DNA from 3 places in the Parasphingorhabdus sp. JC815 genome. Region 3 is predicted to be linked to each of the others. Evidence: predicted binding sites of a transcription regulator. Region 3 holds the regulator's gene; each other region holds the start of a gene.

Region 1 (10,297 bases), on a different contig from region 3:
AATTGGTGGATACCGTGACGCGCATCGCCATCTGGGTCATCGGTCTGATGATCGCGCTGACCATCCTGCTTCCCGGCCTTACCCCGGCAAGCTTGCTTGCTGCGCTTGGCTTTGGCGCTGTAGCGATTGGTTTCGCATTTCAGGATATTTTTGAAAATTTCATGGCCGGTATTCTTATTATGCTGCGCGAGAAAATGCGTATTGGTGATTTTATTGAATGTGAAGGGGTCGAAGGGCGAGTGGAGCATATTGCATTACGCGAAACCCACATCCGCAAACCAGATAAGGAATTGACCATCGTTCCCAACGCCATTTTATTCAAAAACCCGGTCAAGATTCTGACCGATGTTACTAAACGGCGTCATGAAATGATTGCTGGCGTATCCTATGATACCGATTTGGAGGATGCCCGCAAAGTTATCCTGAATGCAGTGCAAAACGCGGATCATGTTGATCAGGACGAAACAATTGATGTGTTTGCCCGCGAATTTAATTCCAGCTCCGTCGACTTTACTGTCCGCTGGTGGTCGGGATCGCAACCTCGCGACATGCACCAAAGCCGTGACACGGTCATCCGGGCGGTCAAAGCCGCGTTGGACAACGCGAATATCGAAATTCCCTTCCCCTATGTCACCCATACTTTCAAGGAACCTGTGCCGTTCAAAAGCTCCGATAATAATAAGGATTGAACCCATGTCATTCATTAGGAATCTTACGACCTCTTATATAGGCAATAAAGCGCGTCAACAGGCTAACGGCACCGGATTGATGGGCTTTGGCATCGGTGTTCTTGCTGCTCGTCTTGCAACCCGTTCTATTCCTGGTGCGCTGTTTGTTGCCGGTGTTATCATCGCCAAAGCGGTTTATGACCGTGCAAAGGAAAAATCTTCAACGGAGATCAAGCGACTTCCGGCGCCCGATAAAATGACTGAAATCGATGATAAGATTACCCCGCCCGCTAAAGCCGACAGCGCGACCCATAATATTGCAGCGAGCCGATAGAAAAGAAAATACTGCCTCGCGGTTGCGGTCAATTAATATGAAATAATTATACCGCAATATACGGACATTATTACAAGTATATATGGCGCAAATTAGCGCATATAGCAGCACTTTCAAACACAATTTATAAATGACTTCCCTAAATCGATTCTCCTGCTAGCATCGCTGGATAAAAAGTCGGGAGAGAGCTTTGGCAAGCACACAGGTAACGCGGGACGAAGGTAGGCCTTCGATTCCGGCGAAGCATCGTAAATTCTACGGCTGGAACAATGCCGCCCTTCTGTTTTTTATCCAGTTCGCATCTTCCGGATTTGTCACCTATGCTTATGCTGCGGTTTTCCCTGCTATGGTTGTGGCAATGGATTGGGACCGGGGGGATGCGTCCATCGCGCATAGCCTCAACTTTCTGATGATTGGCATAGCTTATCCGGTCACCGGGTGGATGATCGGGAAATGGGGTGTGCGCTTTACCCTTACTACTGGACTAATGCTTGTTTTGATCGGGCTTTTGCTCACCGTTCTTCTCGTTACACAAGTCTGGCATTGGATATTGATCTGGGGATTTCTGATCGGAGCCGCCGGAGCGCTGGCTGGTCCGTTGTGCTGGCATACTGTCGTGATACACTGGTTTGACGCCAGACGCGCGACGGTTCTGGGCATCATGCTAACCGGCAGTGCGCTGGGGGGTTTTGTCGCGCAACCGGTGCTAATGGGAGTTATGGACAGTTTCGGTACCTGGCAATCGGGCTGGCTGGTCAGTGCAGCAGCGGTTGGAGCGGCTGTGCTTTTGACGCGATTCATTATCAATCGGCCACATGACATTGGTCAGTATCCTGATGATATTGATCCGCGAGACGCTAAGGACAGGAATCAGAAATCTATTCCCACGGCACGCACTTACCGCAGCGCACATAACTGGACACTCAAGGAAGTTTTCCGGAGTTATGCGGTCTATTTAGCTATGATTATCAGCATCACCTACCTAGGCGTCGGAACATTTTTACTGACCCATGGCGCACTTTATTTTTCTGATATTGGGATTTCAAGTCTACAGACGGCCTCCATAATCAGCATGTTCATTCTGGGTAATGGAATGGGTCGCATGCCGGCAGGATGGCTGGGAGACAGGATTGAGCTGCGCTGGTTGATGGCGGCGATTATGACGGCCATGCTTATCGGTTTCATCATGCTATGGGCTTTACAATATCCACTCACATTGGCTCTCTCCGCTTTCATATTGGGGTCCTGCTATGGCGGACTTTTTGCGCTGACCCCTGCACTGACCAGTAATTTTTTTGGACAAGGTAGTTTTGCGAAAATCAACTCGGTTTTAGCACCCTTACTTCTGCCGTTCGTTGCCATAGCCCCTGCCGGGGCGGGTTATATTTTCGATATATATGGTAGCTATGACCGCGCCTTCATGATCGGCACGATACTGCTCATCATGTCAGTAATTGCGGCGGTCTGTCTGAAACCACCTCGCCACATGACTGTGGCAAACACAGTTTGATAAACCGCTAAACTTTACCGTCGCTGGAAAGCAGGGCTGCGATTGGTCTGGTTCCTTTACGGCCTGCCAATATGATCATTAAAATTGTGGTGAACGGTACCGCCAGTATCGCGCCGGGAATGCCCCATAATGTGCTCCAGACTGAAAGCGCGACCAAAACGACCATCGGGCTGAGATTGACCGATTTGCTTAGCATATGCGGCTCGACAATATTTCCGATGATCACCTGTGACGCAGTCATCAAGCCAGTGGCGACCAGCGGAACTGTCAGCGTTCCGAACTGGGCAACTGCAAATAACGCCGGAAAAGCGACCCCGACAATCGAACCGATATAAGGAATATAATTGAGCAGACCGATAATAATCGCCCACAACACGGCATATTCAATGCCGAGCAACCGCATGATGAACCAGCAAACTACACCCAATATAATATTGATGAGTGTTTTTGTAGCCAGATAGCTGCCGATATCGTGGTTGATCCGCGCAATCATGTTCAGCGTATCTTTTGATTGCGTATCGCTACCAAAAGCGCGGCGAACCTTGGCCGGGAATCCGGTAATCTCACTCAACATAAAAAATGCATAAAGAATGGTAATAAACACAAATCCACCAAAGCTGGTCAGTGACGACAGAACCGATTGCGCCAGTGCAGCAATATCAACTTCGGTAAGCAATCTAGTGGTAAATTCGCTCGCTGCCTTGATCACCGCGTCACTACCACGATTATATAGTTCACTGGGAGTAGCCATTAAATTACTCAAATCTGTCCGAGTCGGAACGGGTTCTTGTTGAGCGGGGAACCAAACAGCGAACAGATTCTCCAGATTGGATTGATATTTCGGAAGAGAAGGAACCAGAGTTTGAAGGCTGGCCACCAGCATCCGTGTCAGGGCAAACAACAATAAGACCACACCTATGAGCGCCAGTGTCGACCGCATCCACATAGGCGAACGGCCCAATCCCGGTATCCGGGCGACAGCCGCACTGGCCGCATAGAGTATCTGAAGCAGGATTATCGCCGTTACTATCGGCAGAATAATATCCTTGCCCACGTAGAATAACCAGCCGATCATGATCGTTATACCGACCGAGAAAAAAATCGTACTGACGCGGCCTTGCAACATAATCAAAGCGATAGACGGAAAATAAATCCCTGTCATTAAGCGATTCAACCGAATGAATCTTTCTAGCGATTTAAGTAAGATTCTTTTACCGAAACGGTCTTGACGAGATACGTCCTTGTCGGCCAAGAGCCGCTATGGCTGACAATCTATCTCCCGTTTCACATCATGAACTTAGCCGCCGTGGGCTGCTGTTTGTGCTTTCTTCTCCATCAGGCGCAGGAAAATCTACGATAGCTGGCATGCTGCTAAAGGATGATGAGCAGATCGCCATGTCTGTATCTGTCACTACCCGACCGCAACGCCCGGGTGAGGAAGATGGCAAAGATTATCATTTCGTCGGCGGTGATGAATTTGAAGAGATGATCGCGGACAGCGCTTTTCTGGAATATGCCACCGTATTCGGCAACCGCTACGGCACTCCTGCCGCGCCCGTGCAACAAAAGCTCGAAGAGGGTCAAGACATATTGTTCGACATTGACTGGCAGGGAACACAGCAGTTGTATCAGCGTGCAGGCGAAGATGTCGTGCGTATATTCATTCTGCCGCCCTCGCTCACTGTTTTGCGTGACCGTCTGGAAAGCCGCGCGACCGACAGCAACGAAATTATCGAAAGCCGTATGCAACGCGCGGCTAGTGAAATCAGTCATTGGGACGGATATGATTATGTGCTGGTCAATGATGATCTGGATGCCTGCTTTGCCAAAGTGCGAAACATCCTTGCCACTGAACGTATGCGCCGGGCGCGTCAAACCGGATTGATCAGCTTTGTTCGAGATTTGATGGCACAAGAGCGTGGGTAAACTGAGATCCATATAAAGACTCAATTAAACAAAAAGGGATGACGCCGGTAACATCGTGAACAAAGCGCAATTAAGGGGGTGGCGCTTTGAAACCCGGACTGGGAAACGGAGCTGCCTATGCGGTAGGCAAAATTTCCCGGAGGCCCGGATTACGAACCACGTTATCATGTGGCATCATCCCTTCGAAGTGCAAGCCGTTGGGCGATCCTGCACTGGTAAACAACAGTATCGCGATGAGGCTCTGGCGTTACATTATATTCTAATGGATCAATTAATCAGCAGTTTTCGACGAAAAGATGATGGGCTTCGACTACGGTCTATAAAACCGATAGACTGCGGCTTTTGGAATTGAAGCGCAAATTGTAGTCACTGATTTTTAACAGCTCTACACTATAGCAACTTTCCGATTTTATCCTGATTGATGAAGCATTTGATGCAAGGCAGCTCCGCGTGACCAATACTCCAATCGACAGCTCTGTCGGAACATGCTCGATAGGTCGATTTTTGACGGGTTTCATACTGTTTGCCGCAGCCTATGCACTAATCAATGAAGCACTCTTGGTCCATACAGTTCTTTATCGTGCATCAGCTTCTGATTATACCAATGCAGCGCTAGCCATGATGTCCTTTGTGGTTCAAGCGCTGGTGTTATTTGCTGCCGTCATGTTGTTACCACGCAAATACTTTCTATTCTGCTTGGCGCTCGTGACGGTTTCAGCTGCCATTAACGGTATCTATGGCCAAATCGTTGGCGACATTCTCGACCTGCAAAAAACCGCCTGGCTCATAGCTGAAGCGCGGCAGGCAAGTGACGCTGTACGGGAGTTTTCAGGTCCTCTGGCGCTGGCGCTCGGACAATTGGCACTGGCTATACTTTTATTGGTGGCGGCGCGGCGCATGTTGCACTCCGGCATGCACCCTAGCGGAAAAATAGCTGTTCCCGTGATTATAATGTTGCTAATTGCCCCGTCGCTTATTTGGCTGAGACTTGGCCTTTACCCGTTGGCCGCCGAGCGCAATATTTATAATTTTACCGTCTCCATTCTGTCCGCCGACCCGCCGCCAGAGCGTCGCGCGGTTACGCCAGAGCCGGACAGAAATTCCGACGTGGAGAAAATTATCTGGCTGATCGACGAAAGCGTTTCCGACACTGGCTTTTCGCAGATTATTGCACCGCAACTCGCCCAATTCGAGTTTATTGATTTTGGCAAAGCAGCTTCGATGGGCCATTGCAGCACACCTTCTAATGTAGCGCTACGATCGGGTGTGAATGTCAGGACTGTCGGCCCTATAACCGATCTGCGCCGTACCCCCTCTATCTGGGGCTATGCGGCGAAGGCGGGCTATGCCACTATGTTGATTGACGGGCAAATTTCCGGGCCACCTCAAAACCTGATACTGGCTCCGGAACGGGCACTCATCCAAGATTATCGCAGCGCCGCCAACGGTATGAAAACCGACCTTGAAATAGCCCGCATGGTCAATACGGACCTGAAAAAATCAGGCAAACAATTTATTTACATCAACCTGCGCGGTGTGCATTTTCAATATCGTGATCATTACCCCGAAGGCACCCTGCCCCCCGGCAGTAGCACTATCTCTCAATATAAAGCTGCAATAGCCTATTCCAAAACCGGATTCTTCGATGCGTTACTTAGTGGCATCGATCGCTCCAAAGCCGCAATATTTTACACTTCCGACCATGGCCAAAACATCAAAGAGGGCGTTCCCCCGCATTGCAGCGCCCGTCCGGTCGCTGCCGAATTCGCCGTGCCGCTCATCGCATTTCTGCCACCGGATGTGCAAAAGCGCTATATTAATAATGGCTCCACCGCCGTCCGGCATAGCCTCAGCCAGCTATTCCCGACCACATTAGCTCTGATGGGATATAGCGCCGACTATGCGAGCGAGAATTACGATAATCTTCTAACCGCTCCCACCGCACGCTATGTCTGGTTTGGCCGCGGCGTTGTTCCAGCAGAAAATGGCGGCACGATCGATTTGCAAAGTGGAGATATGTTCCCCGGACATTAGCACGAGCGCCATTTTATTCAGGTGAAGAAACTGCCTTGCAAAAGGAACATAACTGGAACATACTTTACGACCTGCTGGACTCTCTTCTTCAACTTCTGCAAAGTATATTTATGATCCTTTTCCCCCATTTGACGGCAAAAACCTTCGCGGTGCAATATTCCATTTCACAGCAGGCATCCCCCTTATGTTGACCCACATCAAAGTCAAAGGCGCACGGGAGCACAACCTTAAAGGCGTTGATATTGACCTACCGCGCGATAAGCTGATCGTTATTACCGGCTTGTCAGGCAGCGGCAAATCCAGTCTGGCATTTGACACCATCTATGCTGAGGGACAGCGGCGCTATGTCGAGTCGCTCTCCGCCTATGCGCGCCAGTTTCTGGAGATGATGCAAAAGCCGGATGTCGAGCATATCGAAGGGCTATCGCCTGCCATCTCGATCGAGCAGAAAACAACTTCTCGCAATCCCCGCTCCACTGTTGCGACCGTGACCGAAATTTACGATTATATGCGTCTGTTGTGGGCCCGCGCTGGCGTGCCATATTCACCCGCAACCGGTGAACCGATTACTGCACAAACCGTCAGCCAGATGGTTGATCGCGTTATGGCATTGCCCGAAAAAACGCGCTTCTACCTGCTCGCTCCCGTGGTACGTGGACGCAAGGGTGAATATCGCAAAGAACTGCTGGAATGGCAAAAAGCGGGGTTTACCCGGATGCGTATTGATGGCGAATTTTACGATATCGAAGATACGCCTAAACTGGATAAAAAGCTGAAACATGATATTGAGGTTGTTATCGACCGGCTGGTTGTCCGTGAGGGCATGGAGACACGGCTGGCGGACAGTTTCGAAACCGCGCTTCGGTTGGCTGATGGACTGGCGTTTGTTGATCTGGCAGAAGGCGTTGTTCCCGGCCGCGAGGAAGCGGCGACTGGTAGGAAAATGAAAGGCACCGGCCTGCCTGACAACCGCATTGTGTTTTCCGAACGCTTTGCCTGTCCGGTCAGCGGCTTTACAATCGAAGAAATCGCGCCGCGCCTTTTTTCGTTTAACGCACCGCAGGGAGCATGTCCCGCTTGTGACGGACTGGGTGAAAAACTTCATTTCGATGTTCAGTTAATTGTCCCTAATCCGGCGCTCTCGATCAAAAAAGGCGCAGTCGTACCATGGGCAAAATCTAACCCGCCCAGCCCTTATTACATGCAGGTTTTGGGCAGTCTCGCACGACAATTTGAATTTTCTCTCGACACCCCATGGCAAGAACTGTCCGATCATCACCGCGATATAATTCTCAATGGTACGCAAGGTTTGCCAGTCACTTTGCGCTTTCAGGATGGGCGCAAAAGTTACGAAGTCAAGAAACCGTTTGAAGGCGTGGTCGGCAATCTCACGCGCCGGATGCTGCAAACCGAAAGCGCGTGGATGCAGGAGGAACTGGCGAAGTTCCAGGCCGCTGCTCCATGTGAAATATGTAACGGTGCCCGGCTCAAACCCGAAGCTCTGGCAGTCAAAATCGCAGACGAGGATATCAGTATTCCGGTTCGTCGCAGTGTTGGCGATGCGCTGGTCTTCTTCAACGGTCTTGCGGATCAACTCGACGCGACCCAGCGACAGATAGCAGAACCTATTCTGAAAGAGATTATCGAACGACTGGGGTTTCTCAACAATGTCGGGCTTGATTACCTGAACCTTGACAGGACCAGCGGAACATTATCAGGAGGCGAGAGCCAACGCATCCGGTTAGCGAGCCAAATAGGTTCAGGGTTAAGCGGCGTTTTATATGTATTGGATGAACCCAGCATCGGTTTGCATCAACGCGATAATGACCGATTATTGACGACATTGAAACGTCTACGCGATCTTGGCAATACAGTGATTGTCGTCGAACATGACGAGGACGCTATCCGTACTGCCGATTATGTTGTCGATATGGGGCCGGGAGCGGGCGTTCACGGCGGGGAGGTTGTCGCTGCCGGCACGCTTAAGCAGGTGCTGAAATCCAAAAAATCCCTAACCGCGGCCTATCTAAATGGCTCACGGGAAATTCAGGTTCCGGATAAACGACGTAAAGGCAATGGCAAAAAACTGACCGTGCACGGCGCGACGGCAAACAACCTGCAAAATGTCACGGCGTCGATCCCACTTGGTACATTTACTTGCATTACCGGCCTTTCGGGATCTGGCAAATCCTCGCTGACCATCGACACGCTATATGCCGCTGCGGCACGCGCACTGAACGGGGCGCGTATTATAGCCGGTAAGCATGACAAAATCAGCGGCCTGCAATATCTCGACAAGGTGATCGATATTGACCAGTCTCCGATTGGCCGGACGCCGCGTTCCAACCCGGCTACCTATACCGGCGCTTTCACGAACATCCGTGACTGGTTCGCCGGCCTGCCCGAAGCGCAGGCGCGCGGCTATAAACCGGGGCGGTTCAGCTTTAATGTAAAGGGTGGACGCTGTGAGGTGTGCCGTGGTGACGGACTGATCAAAATAGAAATGCATTTCCTACCCGATGTTTACGTAACGTGCGAAGAATGTGGCGGCAAACGCTATAATCGTGAAACGCTGGAAGTGAAGTTTAAGGGCAAGTCCATTGCTGACATTCTCGACATGACGGTCGAAGATGCAGTTGAGTTTTTCAAGGCGGTTCCGCCGATCCGCGACAAAATGGCGATGCTTTATGAAGTCGGGCTAGGCTATATCAAGGTCGGGCAACAGGCGACCACCCTATCAGGAGGAGAAGCACAGCGGGTAAAACTCGCCAAGGAACTGTCTAAACGTTCCACTGGGCAAACGCTTTATATTCTTGATGAACCAACGACCGGCTTGCATTTTGAAGATGTCCGAAAACTTCTCCAAGTGCTCCACCAACTCGTCGAGCAGGGCAATAGCATAGTGGTGATCGAACATAATCTGGACGTAATCAAAACCGCCGATCATATCATTGACCTAGGCCCCGAAGGCGGTGTACGCGGCGGAGAGATCGTGGCTGAGGGTACACCAGAAGCCGTATCCAAAGTGGTTAGCAGCTTTACCGGTGGTTATCTGAAGGACATGCTGGGGTCTTGAGGTTCAATAAAAAACTCTCCCCATCCGGCCTAACGGATTATACTTCTGGATGCTTTAATCACCCCGCCCTGCCACAGGATAAATAGCGGCGAGATCAGTTCCAGTCCCATGGCCCCTACTTGCCACATCTCTGCCACGCCGATAGTTAAATAGGACACAGCCCGGCCAATACCGCCAATAAACACGGCAATGATCGCCAAACGAAATGCCAGAGATCGCCGTGCCACATTGCCTGCCGAATAGAATAGCATCACCGCTACGCCGATATAAACGCCGGAGAGATAGCGAAACTGATTGTCGATTGCCGGTGCGACTTCTCCGCTCGCCAATTGTGCCGCGCCAAATATTACTCCGGTAACGCCGAAATATAGTGGTATGAATGCGAAAATAATTGTCGCTATACGAAATAATGTCATGATTGCCCCCCATTTTTCTCCATTTCTCTTTCTGGAAAAGGTTCGGCACTCATCTTAACAATCTGATATAACAATGCTACCCCCAGCCATCGCTACAATCATTCTCTGGATTTTTCTGGCCCTCTCAGGCACAGGATTGGCGCTGGTGCTGCGAAGCGATCTGCCATTTCTGCGAAATCCCGTCCGCCGCACGCGGGCAAAAATTGTTCGCCATGACCGACGGTCGGAAGCGGGCCGCACCCTTTATCAGCCGGTATTTCTCTTCGCTGACGAAAGCGGTACTTTTTTCGAGGTGCGAGACAATCTTTTCATGCCCTTCCCAAAACCGGTAAT
Region 2 (10,297 bases), on a different contig from region 3:
TTCGTGCTGATGGATTATGGCACCGGCGCGGTTTTCGGCGTGCCCGCCCATGACCAGCGCGACCTTGATTTTGCCCGCAAATACGCTCTGCCTGTTACCCGCGTTGTCGCTGCAAAAGGCGATGAAGACGCGCCTATCCACGACGAAGCCTATAGCGGCCCCGGCAAGCTGGTGAACAGCCGGATGCTGGATGGCATGGAAATCGAAACCGCCCAGAAAACCGTGATTGACCGCGCACAAACAGAAGGCTGGGGCACAGCCCAGACGACCTGGCGGCTGCGCGATTGGGGCGTGTCGCGCCAGCGTTATTGGGGCACACCTATCCCGATCATCCACTGTGAAACATGCGGCGCGGTTCCGGTTCCAAAGGACCAATTGCCCATCGTTCTTCCCGAAGATGTCAGCTTCGATATTCCCGGCAATCCGCTGGAACGCCATCCGACATGGGCCGATGCCGATTGTCCGAAATGCGGTCAAGCTGCGCGACGCGAAACCGATACATTGGATACATTTGTTGACAGTAGCTGGTATTTCCTGCGCTTCGCCAGCCAGCCAGGCGACAAGCCGTTTGACGCAGAAACCGTGCAGAAATGGCTTCCGGTATCGCAATATATCGGCGGCGTTGAACATGCGATTCTACACCTGCTGTATGCGCGTTTCTGGACCCGTGCGCTGGCGTCAATCGGGAAACTGGATTTTAGCGAACCGTTTGAAAGCCTGTTCACACAAGGCATGGTGACGCATGAAACCTATAAGCACGGCGATGGTAGCTGGCTCTCACCCGATGAAGTTCGCAAAAATGGCACCGACTGGGAAGTGATCGCTGACGGTTCTGCCGTTACCACTGGCCGGGTAGAGAAAATGTCGAAGTCGAAGAAAAACGTCATCGACCCCGATCCGATTATTAGCCAATATGGCGCAGATGCTGTGCGTTTCTTCATGCTGTCCGACAGCCCGCCGGAACGCGATCTTCCGTGGTCTGAATCGGGCATTGAAGGAAGCTGGCGCTTTGTTCAGCGTTTGTGGCGGCTGTTTACCTCAATCGCGGATCAAGCGCCCAATAGCGGCGAAGATAAAGCGCTTAAACGCAAGCTGCACCAGACCATCGCCGATGTTGCCGAATATATCGAGGGACTGTCCTTTAACAAAGCGGTCGCCAAGGTGTTCGAACTGGTCAATATGATCGAAAAAGCCGCGCCTTCGGCTGATCGGGACACGGCTATCCGCAACCTTGCCATTATCGTCGCGCCAATGGTTCCCCATATCGCCGAAGAGGCGTGGGCGCTTCTGGGTAACGATGGCCTGATCGCAGCACAGCCATGGCCGGAGGTGGATGAAAGCCTGTTGGTAGAGGATGAAGTGACCATCGCCATACAGGTGCGCGGAAAATTGCGTGATACGATTACTGTAGCGCAAGGCAGCGACAAATCGGCGCTGGAGGAACTTGCACTTGCTTCCCAAAAGGTGCAGCGTATCATTGATGGAGCGGACATTAAAAAGGTGATTGTCGTGCCTGACCGGCTGGTCAATATCGTGATATGACAAAACTGCCCGAGATTTTTCACTTATTTCCTAAGCTACTGGCCCAAATCATTTTGCTGACGGCTAGCGCTGCTCTTGCGTCCTGCGGCTTGCAACCGCTTTATTCCGGCGGTGCGAACGGCGTTGTTGCTACGGGATTGGGCCATGTGCAAGTCGAGCCGATAAAGGGCAAAGCTGGCTGGCTGGTGCGTAATGCGCTGAATGACCAGCTCTCGCATTTTGATGGCAGCGAGACGAAATACCGGCTCGTCGTAGAACTGGATGATAAAATCGCCGGCTTTGGCGTGCGTAGCAATGACCGTATCACCCGCGAACGCCGCACCTTGCGCGCGCGTTATCAACTCGTTCGCCTATCCGATGACGCGGTGATGCTTGATGCAACCGCCGGTTCCGATGCCGGCATTGATGTTGTGTCGTCAGAATATGCCACAGTTGTAGCCGAAGAAACCGCATTGGAGAATCTTTCCAAAATTGTCGCGGACCAGATTGTAACCCGGCTATCCCTTTTTGCCCGCAAACAGGCGAGCGATAGCAGCGAATAATGGTTGCGGCATGAAGAGACAGCCGTGAAAGTTAAGGATAATGAAATCGTTCGCCGCTTTCATGCCGCGCCTGATAGCTTTAAATTGGCGGTTTTATGTGGTCCCAATGCTACGCGGTGTCAGGCATTGGCGAATGAACTTGCCGCGCCGCTTGCTGGCAATGCGGAGCGGGTTGACCTGACTATCGCCGACCTGAGCGAAAGCGCGGCGCGGCTGAATGACGAAGCAACATCCGCGTCTCTATTCGGGGATAAACGCTACATCATGGTCCATTTGAACAGCGGTGAAGCCGTTCGCGCGGCTGCATCAATAGAGAATCTGTTGGAAAGCCAGACCAGCGGCGATCCGGTTTTTATCGTTGCAGCGGGAATGGCCGACAAAACCGCCTTGGCCAAAAAAATTGCCAAAGCTCCCGATGCTCTGATCGCAACCTGCTATGAAACCTCCCAAGGTGATGCTGTGACAGCAATATCAGGCATGGCCCGCGATGAAGGCTTGCGGATATCGCGCGACATGTCCGCCGCTATTGCTGCGCTGACCAGTAATGATCTGGTGCTCGCCAAGCTCGAAATTGAAAAACTGGTCCTGTATCTTGATGCTACACCGGACAATCCACGCGAAGCAGAAGCGGATCTTCTTTCGGTGTTGGGAGCCGAAAATGACGAGGAGGATCTGGGCCTGTTAATCAACGCGGCGATGAGCGGTGACATCAGAAAGCTGACCAGCGAATTGGCCTCGGCCATGATTATCGGATTTAGCGAAGTCGGCCTGATCCGGCTAATGCTGCGTCATTTGAGCAAGCTGGCGGAGCTACGCGCAAAAGTCGATCAGGGCGGCAATATCGGTAAACTGGTCAATCACCCCAGCATTTTCTGGAAAGACCGCGACAATTTTGCCCGGCAACTTGGCTTGTGGCCCGCAGCCCATATTGCGCGGCTGATCGAACGGATATTATCGCTGGAAATCGCTTTGAAAAGTAGCGGTCAACCCGAGCGCGTCCTGGTCGAACAGGAATTGCTGACCATCGCCAGAAAAGCAGCGCAAGCCAAAAAAAGTGTTGGCCAAAAGAGTGCCGGGATGCGTTAGGACCCGCCTGCGCCGATAATAAAGAAAAATCCGGCTTTCCTACATAGTCATAGATATATTATTGATAATCTGTTCTTTCTCAGTTTTGAATATCTCGTTGGCGGGGCGTTTCCACAAAAGCCGCTCTGCTATTGCCGTGCGAAAATTGCCGTGCTGATTTTCAATATTTGGCCAAAAAAATGCCTTCCTTGGTGTGAACTTAGTGAACTTAGCGAGCGGTGATGGACAAATCGGGAGAATATATCGACGGGGAAAATGCGCTCCGGAGCCATCATATAATGCATGTAGCATCATCAGATAGTTGTGGGGGCCGCTTGACGGCAGCCATTATTGTTCCCATTTTATAATCATGGAAAAAATCACCCTCAGCGCTACCGAATGGCGCGACAAATTGACCCCCGAACAATATCATGTGCTGCGCGAAGCCGGAACTGAGCGTGCGTTTACCGGAAAGCTGAATGCCGAAGAACGCGACGGAGAATATTTTTGCGCCGGTTGCGGCACCAAATTATTTGATTCAGCGAAAAAATTCGATAGCGGTTGCGGCTGGCCCAGTTTCACACAGCCAGCAGAAGCCGATGTCGTCACCGAAGTCGAGGATCTAAGCCACGGCATGCGTCGTATTGAAGTGCGCTGCTCCGGTTGTGACGGACATTTGGGCCATGTTTTCCCTGATGGTCCGGCAGAAAACGGGCTGCGCTATTGCATGAACAGTGCTGCGATGGAATTTGAACCAAAAGACGATTAATCAGCTGCATTTCTGCATTGTTCAGCCTGTAGTAACCCGCTAACACGATACAAGAGCGCTTCGTAAGCGTATAGTGAATAGGACAATATGGCGCGGGGCAAAAAACGCAGCAAACAATCCGGACCAGTGCGTAAGTGGTTTTTCCGGTTAGTGAAAACAGCTTTGGTCGTTGGCCTGCTCGGCTTTGTTGCGCTTGTCGTTGCGGTCATGGTCGTCCGGTCGTCACTTCCCGGTTATGAAGACCTGAAATCCTCTCCCAACGGACAGATGATCCGGGTGCTCGACACCAACGGCCGGGAATTGATTTCCATGGGGCCAAGCTATGGTCAATGGCTGGATTACAGCGATATTCCGCAAGTTATGATTGATGCCATGGTGGCCGTTGAAGACCGCCGCTTTGAAAGCCATTTGGGGATTGATCCGATCGGGATTATACGATCGGTCAAGGTCCGTCTGGATCGTGGTCATTGGGCACAAGGCGGGTCGACCATTACCCAGCAGCTGGCAAGAAATATCTTCCTCAGCAACACTCGGACATTTGCGCGCAAGGGGCGTGAAATGCTCATTGCTCTGGCCATGGAAGGCAAATTTTCCAAACAACAGATTCTCGAGCTGTATCTTAACAAAGTCTATTATGGCGGCGGTGCTTATGGAATTGATGCTGCGTCCCGCCGGTTTTTTGCACATAGTGCGACGGAGCTGAACCTTGCCGAGGCTGCGATTATTGCCGGCCTTGTAAAAGCACCCTCGCGCTACTCCCCTACGGCTGATGCACAGGCCGCGATTGACCGGGCGTCAGTTGTGCTGTCCGTAATGCATGATGCGGGCGCGATCACCGCTGCACAAGCCGCCGAAACCAAGCCCAAAGCAGTCAAGCTGGCTCCCGAACCACGGCATAACAGTGTCCGCTATTTTACCGATTGGGCTTTGCCGCAACTTGACCTGTTAATTGATGAAACAGTCGAACCGATTGAAGTCTGGACGACGCTCGACCTTAATATGCAACGGGCAGCCACCAATGCTATCCAGTCCCGCGTTCCAGCTGGTGCACAGGGTGCATTGGTCGCGATAGACCGCGATGGCGCCATTCGCGCAATGGTCGGTGGAACCGATTATGTCACTTCCAATTACAACCGCGCGACCCAGGCCGTTCGCCAACCCGGATCTGCATGGAAGGTCTTTGTTTATATGGCCGCTTTAGAAGCAGGCTATACCCCTAATGACATGGTAACCGATCAACCGATTCAAATCGGTAACTGGTCCCCGCGCAACAGCGGTGGACGCTATGCCGGTGATATCACATTACGCACCGCCTTCGCTTATTCCAAAAACACCGTCGCTGCAGCACTCGGTAATGATATAGGGACTTCGACTGTCGCCAATATGGCGCGCCGTTTCGGGATTACGACCAAGATTGATACCAATCCATCAATGGTTCTGGGAACATCGGACGTCCGGTTGCTCGACATGACACGGGCGTTTGCCTCAATCAATGCCAAGGGCGTGGCAATCACCCCTTATGCCATTACCAAAGTCAGCACGATGAAGGGCAACGTCCTTTACCAGAATAAATTTGATGGTAGCCGCGTATTGATAGACCCATGGGTTGCTGCCGGTATCACCGACCTGATGCAAACGGCCGTGAATGTCGGAACAGGCAAAGCGGCACAGATAGGCCGTCCTGTCGCAGGGAAAACAGGCACCACGAGCAGCAATAAAGATGGGTGGTTTCTAGGCTTTTCAAGCGGTCTGACCACGGGTGTGTGGATGGGCCGCGATGATGCGAAACCAGTGCGTGGATTGCAAGGCGGTCGGGCACCGGCATCGGCTTTTGCTGCATTTATGAAAACCGCTGTGGCGAACCGGAAGATTGAAAAATTTGATACCGAACTGGTCCTGCCCGACTGGCAACTGGAGCCGGATGAAGAAGATCTGTTCGGCGCGCCCGAAGATGGCATCTATGTTGATGAAAACGGTATGCCGATTGAAACGGGTCAAGGGCTGGAATATGATATGGAAGGCGGGCAAGCACCCGGTGATCCGCCCCAACTGGATCAGGAGTGGATTGATTCAGTTTTAGGTCGATCAGAACCATCGGAACAAAAGAAACCTGCGGACCAACCGAACCGTCCGGCTGAACAGCCACCAGCACCGGTTTCAATTTTACCCAAGCCCGCCCCGAAACCAGCCACGCAGGAATAGCGTTTTATCTGGGCGGCACGCCGATGAGATGCAAACCCGTGCCATGCTGTTTAAGCCAGCGGTCAGCATCCTTGCGATTACCTTCAAAAATCCTGTCGAGGAGTTCGTAAAAATCGGGACTGTGATTCATGTGGCGCAGGTGGGCAACCTCATGCGCGACCACGGAACGCCGAACCAGTGGAGGGGCCATGACAAGCCGCCAGTTCAACCGGATCGCGCGGCGCCCCGAACAGCTTCCCCAGCGGCGCCGGGCATCGCCAATAGACAGCGTAGGCATATCCACTCCCGCCCGCTTGCAATAGAGCATAAGATCATCTGCATAAGTGGTGCGTGCCTGTTCCTTCATCCATCTTATTATGCGGCTTTCGATCCGGTTTTCAGGGCCGCCAACCCGAATTTCATTGTCAGTTTTCAAAGGCGTACGGCTAAATTCGGCGGACCAGTGGATGACATGCTCTTCGCCTGCAAAAGCAATCTCCGCGCCATTGATGATTGGAACAGGCGGCAATGCCTCGGCAAACTGATCCGCTAACCAGCCCGATTTGGACTGGGCAAAGCGCAGCGCTTGCGTCATGCTGGCATAGGGAGGCATTGTAATCCGTACATCACCCTTTACAATATCAGCCGAAACGGCAATGGAGCGCGCCCGCGCCACCTTACGCACAAGCAGCGGATAATAGCGCCCGCCCAGTTCAATCTCTAACGCCTCGCTATCCGGTGTGGTGCGCGCCTTAGAGCGGTCTGTCGAGAATATGGTGCTCAAGCGGCCCAGCTTCTACCTCCGTTATTACCTTGCCGCGTATCGAGTTTCCGGTTTGATGGATAGTTTCCCGGTCGCCGGATATCAGATAATGCCATTCCGGTAACGGTAAGTCACGCGCCCGCAATTTATAAGCGCAGCTGTCCGGAAGCCAGGTAAATTGATCCAGCTTTGTACGGGTCAGCCGGACACAATCAGGAACAAAAAACCGCCGCCGCCGATAATCGCTACACTGTGCAGTTTGCGTGTCGAGCAGCTTGCAAGCGATATTAGTCATATAGACCTCGCCGTCATCCTCGTCCTCAGCTTTTAGCAAACAGCATTTTCCGCAACCATCGCAAAGCGCTTCCCACTGGCCGCGGTCAAGCGTGTCGAGGGGTTGCTCCCAAAAGGGGCGCTTAGCTACCGCATCCATCGCGTGATTTCATCGGCAATTTGCTGAGGTGTGCCGTCAAAGGGGAGCAAGGCAACGGGCTCGCCTTCCGGGCCTAATAAATAAGCCTGGCGGCTATGGTCTACCAGATATTCACTGGTGCCTTCATCCTCGCGCTTGTCATAAATTATCAGAAATTTTTTCGCAACTTCAGCAATTTCATCAACGCTGCCGGTCAAACCGATCAGCCGCGGATGAAAAGCTGATACATATTGTTTCAGTTGCTCAGGCCGATCGCGTTCAGGATCAATTGTAATGAATATCGGTTGGATTTTATCCACCAAAGCCGGATCATCCTTCTCCGCCAAGGCCAATCCCTGCATCAACCGCTGCAGATCAACAGGGCATACATCGGGGCAATAGCTATAACCGAAATAGATGATCCGGTATTTTCCAGCAAAATCAGTATCCGATGTTTTTTCCCCGTCCTGGTTAGTCAAAGTAAAGCCGCCGCCGATTGCTGCTCCCGCAAGAGGCGCTTCTTCTTGTGCACCGCCATTTGCATCACCGGAAGATCCCGGGTTGCAGGCGGAGAGAAGCGATAGTAAAAGCGCGGCAGAGAAAAGAGAGAGAAATTTGTTCATCATAAGGCCAGCCATGGTCTGCTATCGGCGAATTTTCAACTCATATTTGACAGCATCTATCGTTAACAGGTGATAGATTTTTCAATTAATGCAAGGCGGCATATTATGCATTGGGGCAGCTTCGGACTTTCACGCAGCGGATTTTCACAATCAGACCGGGCAAATAGTGTCAGACCGTTCGTTCTGGCATTATTGGCCGCTTTTTCGTTGGCACTGCCGGGTGCTGCCAATGCACAATTTTCTGACAGCTATAACTTCCTCAAAGCAGTGAAAGACCGGGATGGCACAGAAGCGACAAAATTTTTGAATCAGCCCGGCACGGTAATCGTCAATACCAAGGATTTAACCACTGGACAAACCGCGCTTCACATCGTGGTAGCCCGCCGCGATCCCACTTGGACTGCGTTTCTTTTGCAAAAGGGTGCTAATCCCAACGTGCAAGATAATGATGGAACAACGCCGCTCATGCTAGCCACACAATTACGTTTTGTTGAGGGCGCCCGCGTTTTGCTGTCCAAGAATGCCAAGGTGAATCAGGCTAACAACCGGGGCGAAACTGCCCTGATCCGCGCGGTTCAGTTGCGAGATCCTGAAATGGTGAGACTATTGTTAGCAAATGGTGCTGATCCGGATCACACTGACACTCTTGCTGGCCTGTCAGCTCGTGATTATGCCACACGTGATCGACGGGCTTCTGCAATTTTGGCCGAGATTGAGAAAATGGATAAAAAGAAGAAACCCGAGCCCGAAGGCCGGTTTTTCGGTCCGCAAGGCTGATCGCCATTCTGACTCAATAGAATTCACATGCTACGGGGTCAGTCCAGCCATTTGTTACAGATAACCGGCGCATGGCACGCCTTGCCAATCGCGTAGTTTCTGTTTTGCGACGGGCCGGGGCCAGCGCATGGGTTGCCGCCGGACGAAGAATCTCCGCATCATAGGCATCAGCAACTATCATCCCTGTCCGTTCTGGCAGAAATTCAGCTCGATCAAGCGGTGTAACGTCAAATCCGCCCGGAAAAGCCCAATAAAAGCGATCGCAATAGTCCAGATATTCTGTCCACTTGCTATCGCCGAGCAAATCACCGCGTGCGACCTTTATCTCAACGATTATAACCTGTCCCTTGGCATCCAGCCCCATGAGATCTGCTCGCCTTTTATTCGGCAGGCTCACTTCGGGTAGGACCATGATATCATGTCGGGAAAATAACCGGGCTGTACCACGAGCAATTGCTGCCGCCCCCGTTAATGGGTGAGGCTCAGGGGCTAAAAAAGCTGCTAAAGACGAATCATCCTGGTCTATCATCATGCCGAAGAATTAGAACATAAACAGAACAAAAGAAAGACATTATCTTTATTCAAGCTAGAAAAGCCTATCATCATTTTCACAGTATGTGTTTCCTCGACTCAGACAGATACGTCCCACGGCTTTGGAATATTCTATTCTAAGTTCACTAAGTTCACACCAAGGAACGGCTAGTTTCCGGACGTTTTTGCAGATTATCATCCCTTATTTGACATTTTCGGCCAACACCTGAGCGCATGAGAGACCGTAAATAAAAAAGGCCCTCGAAAGGGCCCTTTTTCTAATATTGGAAAACAAAAATCTTAGCGATAGAAAATATGATTATCGATCATCGCCATCCGCTTTAACCGCCAGCCGGGCGATACATAACGGGCATGGAAGAATAAAGCACCTTCGACAGGACTTTCCCAACCATCGTTCATCGCAATTTTGGCAATCGCAACGGCGTTATGCCAATGGGAGTGGTTTTTATTTATCCGCGGCATTTTTCCGCCCCGAATGAAGGAGAATTGTTTGCGTTGATATACAACGCCGCACATGGTGTCGGGAAAGCGCGGGGAAGCGGCCCGGGCCATGACTACGCGAGCAACCGCAAGCTGCCCGGCTAATGTTTCACCTTTTGATTCAAAATAGATAGTACCGGCAAGGCACATCATTTCTTCGCTCAATGAATCTTCAACAGATTGCTGAGCGACCAAGTCACGCAGAGAATTGGTGTCGGTGTCTACATAATCAAAATTATTTTGAGAGGTGCGTTCTTCATTAGCGACGCGGTCTTCAACAATGACATCTTGAGGTATTTCGGAGAGAACTTCCTGTTCTTCTGCGAAAACAACTGAATCCGTCTCATTAGCGGATTCTACCATAGCCGGATCAATTACAATCTCCGCCTCTGGCATCTCTTCACTCGCTTCCAGTGCGAATGATGCATCGGTCATGGTAAGAGCCGCGACCGTAGTTAGTGCTAGCGACAAGACGCTGGCAGACTTAAAAATTTTGCTCATAAACCCGTTATTTAATGCGGCGAGTCCAGTGCGGGCCGAAACCTGCAAAAATAAGCTTAAAAACCAACCAACAGCTTATCCCTGTCCCCT
Region 3 (10,297 bases):
GCAGCAAAGAAAACCAGTGACATCATTCCGCTTTGCCACCCGCTTGCTTTAAGTAAAGTCACTGTGGATTTTATATTTCAAAACGCTGGTATCACCGTTCACTCTATGGCGCGTCTGACCGGAAAAACCGGCGTAGAAATGGAAGCTTTAACAGCGGCTTCTGTGGCGCTTCTAACCATTTATGACATGTCCAAAGCCATGCAGAAAGATATGGTAATCAGCGATATTCGCCTATTATCCAAATCCGGCGGCAAATCGGGAGACTGGACCGCATAATGACGTCATTGCTGCCTTTTGAAGATGCACAGAAGCGGTTAATTTCCATGGCGGAGCCCTTGGCGTCAGAAACGCTTCCGGTCGCGGAAGCACTGGGACGCTATCTTGCTGAAGACCTCATTGCCCGGCGTAGCCAGCCTGCTGGCGATATGTCAGCGATGGACGGCTATGCCATCCGCTTTGCCGATCGCGAGGGGCCATGGCAATTGGCCGGAGAATGTAAGGCCGGAAGCCCGCCTTGCCCGCCTATCAAGAGCGGACAAGCAGCGCGGATCTTTACCGGTGCGTTGATGCCGGACGGGGCCGATACCGTCGTCATGCAGGAAAATGTGACGCAGGATGAAGATGGCGGGAATGATATTATCCGCCTGATATCAGACCCCTCACCGAGCAAAGGCCATCATGTTCGCGGCAAAGGCGGGGACTTTAATGCCGGCGATATAATGCTACAGGCCGGAACATATCTTAGCGCCGCCGCTTTAGGACAAGCTGTTATGGCCGGCGCGGGCAGCATTACAGTCGGGCGACGCCCGAAGGTAGCGGTCCTTTCGACCGGCGATGAACTGGTTGCGCCAGGCACCGACACCCTATCGCATCAGATACCAGCCAGTAATGACGTCATGATAGCTGCGATGCTATCACAGACACCTGCTATAACCCACACGATCAGCAGGATAAAAGATAATCTGGATAGCCTTTGTGACGCCCTTGCCAGCGTTGATGATTGTGACGTCATTGTAAGCATCGGCGGGGCATCAGTGGGCGATCATGATCTGGTAGCTCCGGCATTTGAGCGGCTGGGCGGACAGACAGATTTCTGGAAAATAGCCATGAAGCCGGGCAAGCCGTTAATGGCCGGAAAACTTGGTGACAGCATAGTTCTTGCCCTGCCCGGCAATCCGGTGTCTGCTTTTGTTACGGCGACATTATTTCTGCTACCGCTGATCCGGCATATCGCGGGTTCCCGCTCGCCATTGCCCGTCATGCAAACTGCTGAGACGCGCACTGCTTTGCCTGCGACCACGCACCGCGCCGAATTTCTGCGGGCAAAGGTCGATAATAGTGGGATTACGGCAATGAATAGTCAGGACAGCGCCAAACTTTCCGTGCTCGCTGCTGCCAACGCCCTGCTCTATCGCCCACCTCATAGCCCTGTGCAGCCAGAAGGCATGGCCGTTTCCTATATTACTATTTGAATAGCACTTGACTTACCTGTGTATGTTTCATAATTGTTCTTTATACGTTCCCGATAAGGACATATACTATGCTCACCCCGAAACAACATGAACTTTTATGCTTCATCCATAATCGCTTGGAAGAATCAGGTGTATCTCCTTCTTTTGAAGAGATGAAAGATGCGCTGGGGCTGAAATCCAAATCCGGTATCCACCGATTGATCAGCGCATTGGAAGAACGGGGGTTCTTGCGGCGCCTTCCCAATCGGGCGCGCGCCTTGGAAGTGACCAAAATGCCCGAAGGCGGGAATATCAAACTTCCGGAAGCGGCAGAATCAAATGTGGTTAGTATTTCCTCCGGTTCGCCGCGACCCGCCGCCGCGAAAGAGCTTACTGTTGTTTCCAATGATGTGATTGAAATTCCTCTCCATGGCCGGATTGCCGCTGGTGCACCCATAGAGGCACTGGAAGGTCAGTCAGCTCTTTCGGTTCCTGCGGCCCTGCTGGGTTCTGGTGAACATTATGCGCTGGAAGTGTCGGGCGATTCGATGATTGAGGCTGGCATATTAGATGGCGATTATGCCCTAATCCAGCGCACCCAAACCGCACGGAACGGTGAAATTGTTGTCGCATTGGTTCATGATGAGGAAGCGACACTCAAATATCTCTACAAAGAAGGCGCTACGGTGCGTCTGAACCCCGCCAACAGCGCTTATGAACCACAGATATTCGGTCCTGATGAAGTGCAGATACAAGGCAAAATGGCCGGACTTTTGCGGCGTTATAACTGATAGCCGGATTGACCCTGACGGGCCGCGGTTTAGTCCGCAGGTCCCGTGAATGCCCGGCGCGCTGCTGAATTTTCCGGCGCAGCAAAGCGCATCCAGCTATGATGTCCGTTACGGTCCCGAACAGTTGTGATCTGCCGGTTTTCCAAATCTATTGTCATGCCGCCAACCTGACTTAATGTTGCGCGATCCGCTTTAATCCAGCGCGGTTGGCAACTGCGCGGAAGATAACGGTCGCTGATCACAATATCAGCCCGTCGACAAGCGGCTGATAATGCCAGCGCCGGAATATGATAAGAACTGCGCGTAGCGAGGATCACCCAGTTTCTATCGGTCGTTCTTATTGTCACTGTGCAACTATCTGCATTGCAAGAGGCATTGGGCCAATCCTCCAGCAAGGCCGCTTCACCGTCAATTCCGGCATTTTCCAATATCATATTACGGACAAAACCCCCGCTGCGGGTGCGTAACATGGCCAGTTCACCCTCGTCAGAGCGAAACCCGACATGGCGGCCATCGCCGGTAATATAAACGTCCGGCGCGCGGGACAGGTTAATGATTAAAATAGCGATGATGACGGGAAGAACTCCCCAAATCCGCCAGCGCTGACCCCAAAGAGAGAGCCACAGACCGCCAAATACCAATAACGCAAATGCCATAAGCGGCATTGTTGGCAACATAGTCACCGACCCCGGGCGACTGGACACATAATGGGCCAGAATGATCAAACCACTTAGGGATTTTTCACATATCCACCATATCGGTGCACCAAGACCGAAAATATCAAGCACCAGCGCCAATGCTTCCAGCGGCATAATTACAAATGTTGTCAACGGAATAGCGATGATATTGGCCAGCGATCCATAAATACCCGCTTTATGAAAATGATATAAGGCAATCGGCATCAACGCCATTTCAACGACCAGTCCCGTCAGGAAAAGCCCGGCTAACATCCTGCCAAGCCGCTTGAGCGCAGCTTCTTCCCGCGTTGCAAATAGAGCCTGCACTTTGGGGTGGTCATGCATGGCAATAATCGCAGTCACCGCTGCAAAACTTAGCTGAAAACTTGGTCCGACTAGGGATTCCGGCCAGAGGATCAACACGAACAGGGCGCCCGCCGCAACCATACGCAATGTGATCGCGCTGCGCCCCATGATTAGCGCCGCCAATACAAGCAGCGCGGCGACACAGGCGCGAATTGTCGGCACCTGCGCTCCGGTCAGTAACGTATAGGAAAGCGCACCAATGGCGGCGCAACCGGCAGCGATTAACGGCAATCGAAAACGCAGCGCCAAGGGCGGGAAAAGCGCCAATAGGCGCAAAACCAGAAGATAGATTGCGCCCACGACCGCCGTCACATGAAGCCCGCTGATCGACAAAAGATGCGCCAACCCACTGCGGCGCATGGCCTTTGCGTCCTCGTCACTAATCGACCCACGATCTCCGGTAGCCAATGTCGCGCCAATCGCCCCTGCCCCGTCGTCCATGCGGGACTGGACATGATCGGAAAGCATCTGGCGATATTGCGGAATGACAGAAAATATTCCCCCTACCGGTCTTGCTGGCTGAACAATCCGGATGTCTCCCATTAGCCGCCCAGTAGCCCCCAACCCCATAAACCATGCACGGCGGGAAAAATCATAGGCGCCGGGCAGTGTCGCCATTCCCGGTGGCACAAGACGGGCACGCAATTGGATGACAGTGCCAACCTGTAAATCACTGGCCTGCGCTTCATTGGATGCAACACCATCACTCTGCAAAGCTGTCGCATAAGTCCCGATTGGCACATTCACACGGACCCGCGGAGGTAGATTCTGTTTACCATGGGTCGCCAGCGTCAACCGGACCATATCCCGGGCGCTTATCACTTCGGTCTTTTCTACTTCCGCATAGAAAGATGCCACTATCGGTCGTTCCAGAACCGGCGCAGCAACTACCCAGGACCGGAACCACATTACCCCGCATCCGATGGCAATAAGCAACAAAAACCAGATCAGCGCATTAGCGATTCTTCCGCCCTGGTCCCTGACTTTAGCTAACAGCGCCAATCCAGTGCACATCGCGATGAGAGCGATCCAGAATGCTGGCTTTGCAAGCAAAAACCAGCCAGCAATGCCGGTCCCGACAGCAACCGGCACCCATAAAGCCAACCGATCGCGTTCTTTTTCCAACTGCCTTTCAAGCCGTTCGGCTATTCGCCAATTCTTGATATAATCAGGGAATTGTCGAGCGAGAATACGCGTGCTAAGGGCCGTGTGATCCGAACCAGGAATAGCAGTAATGCCGGAAGAATCGGTATTTTTGCCAAGGCTGTTCGGGTCTATGCCACTTTGCATCGGATTCGCTTAACACAGGGAAAGATCAAGCGTGACTCTTAATGAAACAGAACAGGTCGTCACGCGGTTTGCGCCGTCGCCAACCGGATTTTTGCATATTGGCGGTGCGCGCACTGCGATGTTCAATTGGCTGTTTGCCCGGCACCACGGCGGCAAAGCGCTGCTAAGAATCGAAGATACGGACAAGTCACGCTCTACTCAGGAAGCGATTGATGCGATAATCGAGGGGCTAGACTGGTTAGGTCTGGACTGGGACGAAGAACCGGTTTTTCAATCAAAACGCGCTGACCGTCATGCCGAGGTGGCCCATCAACTGCTCGCAGACGGAAATGCCTATAAATGTTTCGCAACGCCCGAAGAGCTGGCCGCCATGCGCGAGCAGCAAAAGGCTGATAAAAAGCCTATGCGCTATGATGGCCGCTGGCGGGACCGCGACCCGTCCGAAGCATCGGAGGGCGCGCCCTATGTTATCCGCCTTAAAACCGAGCTTGGCGGCAAGATGACGGTTACCGATGCGGTACAGGGCGAAGTCTCTGTTCAAAATAGTGAAATTGATGATTTCATCCTGCTGCGTTCCGATGGCTCCCCAACCTATATGCTTGCGGTAGTGGTCGATGATCATGATATGGGCGTTACCCATTTGATCCGCGGTGACGATCATCTGAACAATGCCTTTCGCCAGTTGGCGATGATCCGGGCCATGGGCTGGAAAGAGCCTGTTTACGCACACATCCCGCTAATCCACGGAAATGACGGCGCAAAACTGTCCAAGCGTCATGGCGCATTGGGCGTAGATGCCTATCGCGACATGGGAATCATGGCCGATGCGATGTTTAATTACCTGTTGCGGCTGGGCTGGGGCCACGGAGATGACGAGATTATTTCGCGCAAGCAGGCGATACAATGGTTCGACCTGTCCGGCGTGGGCAAATCCCCTTCCCGCTTTGACGCTAAAAAGCTTCAGAATCTAAACGGCCAATATATCCGCGAAGCCGATGATGACGCGCTGGTGGAGTTGAGCGCGCCATGGGTCGAAGCGGAGCTAGGCACAAAATTATCGGTTTCTGATCGGGATTTGCTGGCTCAGGCCATGCCCGTTTTGAAGAGCCGCGCAATAAACATTATCGAATTGGCCAGTAATAGCCTTTTTCTCTATAAAAATCGACCACTTGACCTCGACGAGAAGGCACAACTTCTGCTAGATGCTGACGCAAGGCAACTGCTTGCAACGATTCACTCTAAATTGATTGACCTTGACGATTGGACGCTCGAGGCAACCGAGGAACGGGTGAAAGCTATAGCGGAAGCTGCGGAATTGGGGTTAGGAAAGCTTGCACAACCCATGCGGGCAGCCTTAACGGGAAGTACCAGTTCACCCGGAATTTTTGACGTGCTGATACTCTTGGGCAAGGAAGAGTCATTAAATCGTTTAGCAGACCAGATAAAATAACCTGAATCATCAGGATCAGAAAGGACATTATTGTGGGCAACAATAGCGCAGGATTTAACTTAAACGGCGAAAATCATGACTTCGCAGTGCTAAAGGGAACCGAAGGACCGGATGTCGTCGATATTCGGAAACTTTATGCCAAAACCGGTGCGTTCACTTATGATCCTGGCTTTACATCAACTGCAAGCTGCGAATCCGAACTAACCTTCATTGATGGCGATGAAGGCATATTGTTGCACCGTGGCTATCCGATCGAGCAACTGGCCGAGCATAGCAGCTTCATGGAAGTCGCCCATTTGCTGTTGCGCGGTGAGCTACCGACAGCAGACGAATATGACGATTTCACCAACACCATCACCCGCCACACCATGTTGCATGACCAGTTAAGCGGCTTTTACAAGGGCTTCCGCCGCGATGCACACCCGATGGCGATCATGTGCGGTGTCGTTGGCGCTCTGTCTGCATTTTATCATGACAGCACGGACATTAATGACCCGCAGCAACGGATGATCGCCAGCCACAGGTTGATCGCAAAAATGCCGACCATCGCGGCCATGGCATATAAATATGCGGTTGGTCAGCCTCCGCTCTATCCGGATAATAGCCTGAGCTATACCGGCAATTTCCTGCGTATGACATTTGGCGTTCCGGCAGAACCTTATGAAGTGAACCCGGTTATCGAACGCGCAATGGACCGGATATTCATCCTCCATGCCGATCATGAACAAAATGCTTCCACCTCAACCGTACGGCTCGCCGGTTCTTCGGGTGCTAATCCTTTTGCCTGTATTGCTGCTGGTATCGCTTGCCTGTGGGGTCCGGCCCATGGCGGCGCCAATGAAGCGGCCCTGAATATGTTGCATGAAATTGGACATCCCGACCGGATTCCAGAATATATAGCGCGCGCAAAAGACAAGGACGATCCATTCCGTCTGATGGGCTTTGGCCACCGTGTTTATAAAAATTATGACCCGCGTGCGACCGTCATGCAAAAGACGGTCCGTGAAGTTTTTGACGCGCTGAAAGTATCTGATCCGGTCTTTGATGTTGCCCTGCAACTGGAAGAAATGGCGCTCAACGATCCTTATTTCAAAGAGAAAAAGCTGTTCCCGAATGTTGATTTTTATTCGGGCATTATTTTGTCGGCTATTGGTTTCCCGACATCAATGTTCACCGCGCTCTTTGCATTAGCCCGAACAGTTGGCTGGGTCGCGCAATGGAACGAGATGATTTCCGATCCCGGCCAGCGTATCGGCCGCCCGCGCCAGCTTTACACCGGACCGAAGCACCGCGATTATGTGGAAATCGGTAAGCGCTAATCCTGCGAAAACTATTATAAAAAAGGGAGCTTAACCGCTCCCTTTTTTTATGACTGGTCTAGATCTGGTTCTGATTCCGTGACGTCCCGCGTTGGAAGGCTCAACTTGAATTTCGACCCTTTACCCACCGCGCTTTCAACCGTCAGGCTACCGCCCATCGCATCCGCAAGACGGCGAGAAATGAACAATCCCAGCCCGCTGCCCCCGTCACCCGAACGCCCCAATCTTTCAAATTTTTCAAAGATCTTCTTTTGGTCCTCGGCTGCTATACCGTCTCCCTGATCCTGCACGATGATGGCGGTCGTATCGCCTTCATGAACGACGCGCAATTTTATCACTGATCCGTCGGGAGAATAACGGATCGCATTACCGATCAGATTGACCAATATCTGCAATACCCGGCGAAACTCGCCCTTTACCGGAGCTTTAATATTCTTGTCCGGGGGATCAATACGGATCTGGTGATCGGTAGCTTTTACTGCGAGCAGTCCGGCAGCCCGGTTGCCCAGATCAACCAGATCAATATCATCCACAGCAACGGTAAAATTTGCACGCTGTATCGCTTCCAGATCAGACAGATCATTTACCAAATCCATCAGATGCCGGCCAGCCGATGCAATATCCTTGGCATAATTGGAATAATCTCCGCGCAGCGGGCCTTCCAGACGACTGCCAATGGTTTCAGCATTCGCAATAATTTTACCCAAAGGTTGCCGCAATGCCGGTCCCAATTGTGAACCGAACAGGGAGTCACTGATCAAACCGTCCTGTTCCATGTCCGTGACAGCTTCTTTGTCCGTGTCTTGCGTTTCCGGTTCATCCTCTTGCTCAAGCGTGAACCGATAGCCTGAGAACAAGCCGTCATTATCAATCAAAGGCTGACCCGAGAGAGTATAACAGGATTTTTTGCCATATCTTTGGCGGACATGTTGTGCCCGCACTGGCTGTCTTTCGGAGATAGATTCTACCAGCACAGTCTGCTTTGACGGTGCGACAAAATCAAAAACATCTAACAGCGATTGTCCGATATATTGCTCAACAGAGCCCAGATCGCCCGGCAAAGACAGTCCCATGATCCGCAAAGATGCATCTGTGCGGATAGAAGTTCGCCCGTTCAGCCGTTCAAAATCACGTTGCCGCTCTAATATTTCGCCTCTGGCGGTTGAAACCGGAGCTTCTCGCCAATCAATAATATTAATAGCTATGGTCCCCGGGTTTTCATCGGATAATGGACGAATCTCAACCCACATATTGATGAGATAATCATCGTCAGCCGCCTGAACCGGACGTGACAACACCATGTCCAGTTGACGGCTCAACCGGCAAAGCTCTGCTAATTGCGGCACTGCCAACGGACCATTTTCATCACCGCCAGCACGCATGTGCAAACCCATTAACGGCGGATCAGCCGAAATTAAACGGCCATCAGCATCCAATTGCCCGCGCACAGGCTCCGCCAGATTGCCGGTTATAGTCATCAGTCGGCTAATCCTGTGTAAGGGGTGTTCAATCGGCGCTGGGCATCCTGATATAATATATTGCTCGACCATTTTTTGACAAGATCGGCAGCTTGTTCACGGTCAATCTCGTTATAGGATGCACGTGTAAGCAATTGCCCGCCCCCCTCTAGCACACCAAATATCGACATGGCCTGATCGGCGGACATATCCATGGTTCGCATAGCCAGAACAAGTCGCATCATTTGCGGTTCGGCGGTAAACAGGATCAATTGGTTAACCGACAATCCCGAACGCAGGGCCATCCGGGCAAGAAACAGGTCAAGCCCGTCATGCAAGGGGTGCAGGTTTTCATCCAGCTGATCGACAAACTGGGCCAGACGCTGCGCACGGCGCTGAGTTCCGCCGCTTTCGTCATGACGGCTAAGAAGTTTTTCCGCCGCTTTTTTCAGGTCCGGCCCGTCATAGCCGGAGAGTTTCTGAACTGCTGCGACAATGGGCCAAGTCAATGCGAATAAGATTTCTGCGGGAAGATTGGCAATATGGGCATGTATAGCAGCAGAACCGCTATTGTCCCGGCTTTGCGCTACCAGTAACGCCATGGCGGCATCGGCAATGGCCTGGTCCTCATTGTCCAAATGCCGGACAAGCACAGACTCTAACTCTGCCTGCGATATTTTCCGCAAAAGGCGCGCGCCAAGTTCTTCCCGTTGCACACAGGTAAAAACATGCTCCAACAGTATTTTGGTCTCCAGCAATCCAGCATTCTGAAGCAGCGGATAGCTGTGCCCTCTGTCATTATTGCCAATCTCTATAATCATGTCATGCGTCAGGCCAAAATCTTCCGCAGCGATGACACAGATTTCGGTTTCTATTTGCCGGACAATGGCTTGAAGATACTGGCGGCCATTGGACAGGATGCGATCAGATAAAATTATGTCCGATTTGGGAAACAGCGCGGCTGCAAAATCATCGGAAATATAGGCACTGGTTATCCCTGTCGCAGCTGCTTGCTGGACAAGACCAACGCCGGGGTTCTGATGCATTAGAAAATCTCGGTTCACCATAGCTATGGTCGTAGGTGGAGATGGTTAATATCTGACTAAGCGCAATATTATCAATTCTGTAGCGCATGCTTACGAATGAGAAGATAAACGGCGGCTTTGCGTGACCATCAGGAATGAAGTGCAAAGCAAAGCCGAGGAATAAAGCCCTATTGATAGTAATCCCGATGCACCGGCCACCAGAAAAATGCCCAGAATCAACACAACATCAGGCCTCATCCAGTTCAACCTTCCATAGTCATTACCCGTTTGGATAATCCAGAGATTACCGAGCAATATCGCCAATAGCGTCACATCAGCGAACAGGGACTCTGCTGGTGCATTCCGGATCACATTAACCGCCAAAGCCGTCGCCCCCAAAGCATAAAAGACAGGCCCGGTCATGCGGCGATTGCTGTGTTGAAAGGAAAAAATCGAAATTCGCCTGTGGAG

The links. Region 3 encodes LexA, which represses DNA repair genes until DNA is damaged. Its sites were predicted from a motif close to GTTCCNCNCTTGTTCT; they were not measured.
Region 1: a site for LexA is predicted at 6,516-6,531, ahead of uvrA (excinuclease ABC subunit UvrA). Genes of this name have one in related genera too.
Region 2: a site for LexA is predicted at 9,218-9,233, ahead of AB1K62_RS12160 (MmcB family DNA repair protein). Genes of this name have one in related genera too.

What each region holds. Positions count from the first base shown of each region.
Region 1 covers NZ_JBFEFM010000004.1:10,573-20,869, forward strand. The annotation lists gene AB1K62_RS09965 (mechanosensitive ion channel) at 1-689, shown strand, start outside; gene AB1K62_RS09970 (hypothetical protein) at 694-1,002, shown strand; gene AB1K62_RS09975 (MFS transporter) at 1,193-2,512, shown strand; gene AB1K62_RS09980 (AI-2E family transporter) at 2,520-3,674, opposite strand; gene gmk (guanylate kinase) at 3,773-4,438, shown strand; gene AB1K62_RS09990 (sulfatase-like hydrolase/transferase) at 4,889-6,472, shown strand; gene uvrA (excinuclease ABC subunit UvrA) at 6,657-9,548, shown strand; gene AB1K62_RS10000 (DUF4345 domain-containing protein) at 9,578-9,964, opposite strand; gene AB1K62_RS10005 (DUF3592 domain-containing protein) at 10,038-10,297, shown strand, end outside.
Region 2 covers NZ_JBFEFM010000005.1:125,697-135,993, forward strand. The annotation lists gene leuS (leucine--tRNA ligase) at 1-1,542, shown strand, start outside; gene lptE (LPS assembly lipoprotein LptE) at 1,539-2,084, shown strand; gene holA (DNA polymerase III subunit delta) at 2,109-3,170, shown strand; gene msrB (peptide-methionine (R)-S-oxide reductase MsrB) at 3,520-3,918, shown strand; gene AB1K62_RS12135 (PBP1A family penicillin-binding protein) at 4,006-6,120, shown strand; gene AB1K62_RS12140 (SprT family zinc-dependent metalloprotease) at 6,125-6,883, opposite strand; gene AB1K62_RS12145 (YcgN family cysteine cluster protein) at 6,852-7,295, opposite strand; gene AB1K62_RS12150 (SCO family protein) at 7,283-7,900, opposite strand; gene AB1K62_RS12155 (ankyrin repeat domain-containing protein) at 8,003-8,674, shown strand; gene AB1K62_RS12160 (MmcB family DNA repair protein) at 8,688-9,203, opposite strand; gene AB1K62_RS12165 (cell wall hydrolase) at 9,506-10,207, opposite strand.
Region 3 covers NZ_JBFEFM010000001.1:533,593-543,889, reverse strand. The annotation lists gene moaC (cyclic pyranopterin monophosphate synthase MoaC) at 1-276, shown strand, start outside; gene AB1K62_RS02600 (molybdopterin molybdotransferase MoeA) at 276-1,472, shown strand; gene lexA (transcriptional repressor LexA) at 1,541-2,242, shown strand; gene AB1K62_RS02590 (ComEC/Rec2 family competence protein) at 2,272-4,575, opposite strand; gene gltX (glutamate--tRNA ligase) at 4,607-6,025, shown strand; gene AB1K62_RS02580 (citrate synthase) at 6,058-7,344, shown strand; gene AB1K62_RS02575 (HAMP domain-containing sensor histidine kinase) at 7,392-8,822, opposite strand; gene AB1K62_RS02570 (hypothetical protein) at 8,822-9,847, opposite strand; gene AB1K62_RS02565 (hypothetical protein) at 9,938-10,297, opposite strand, start outside.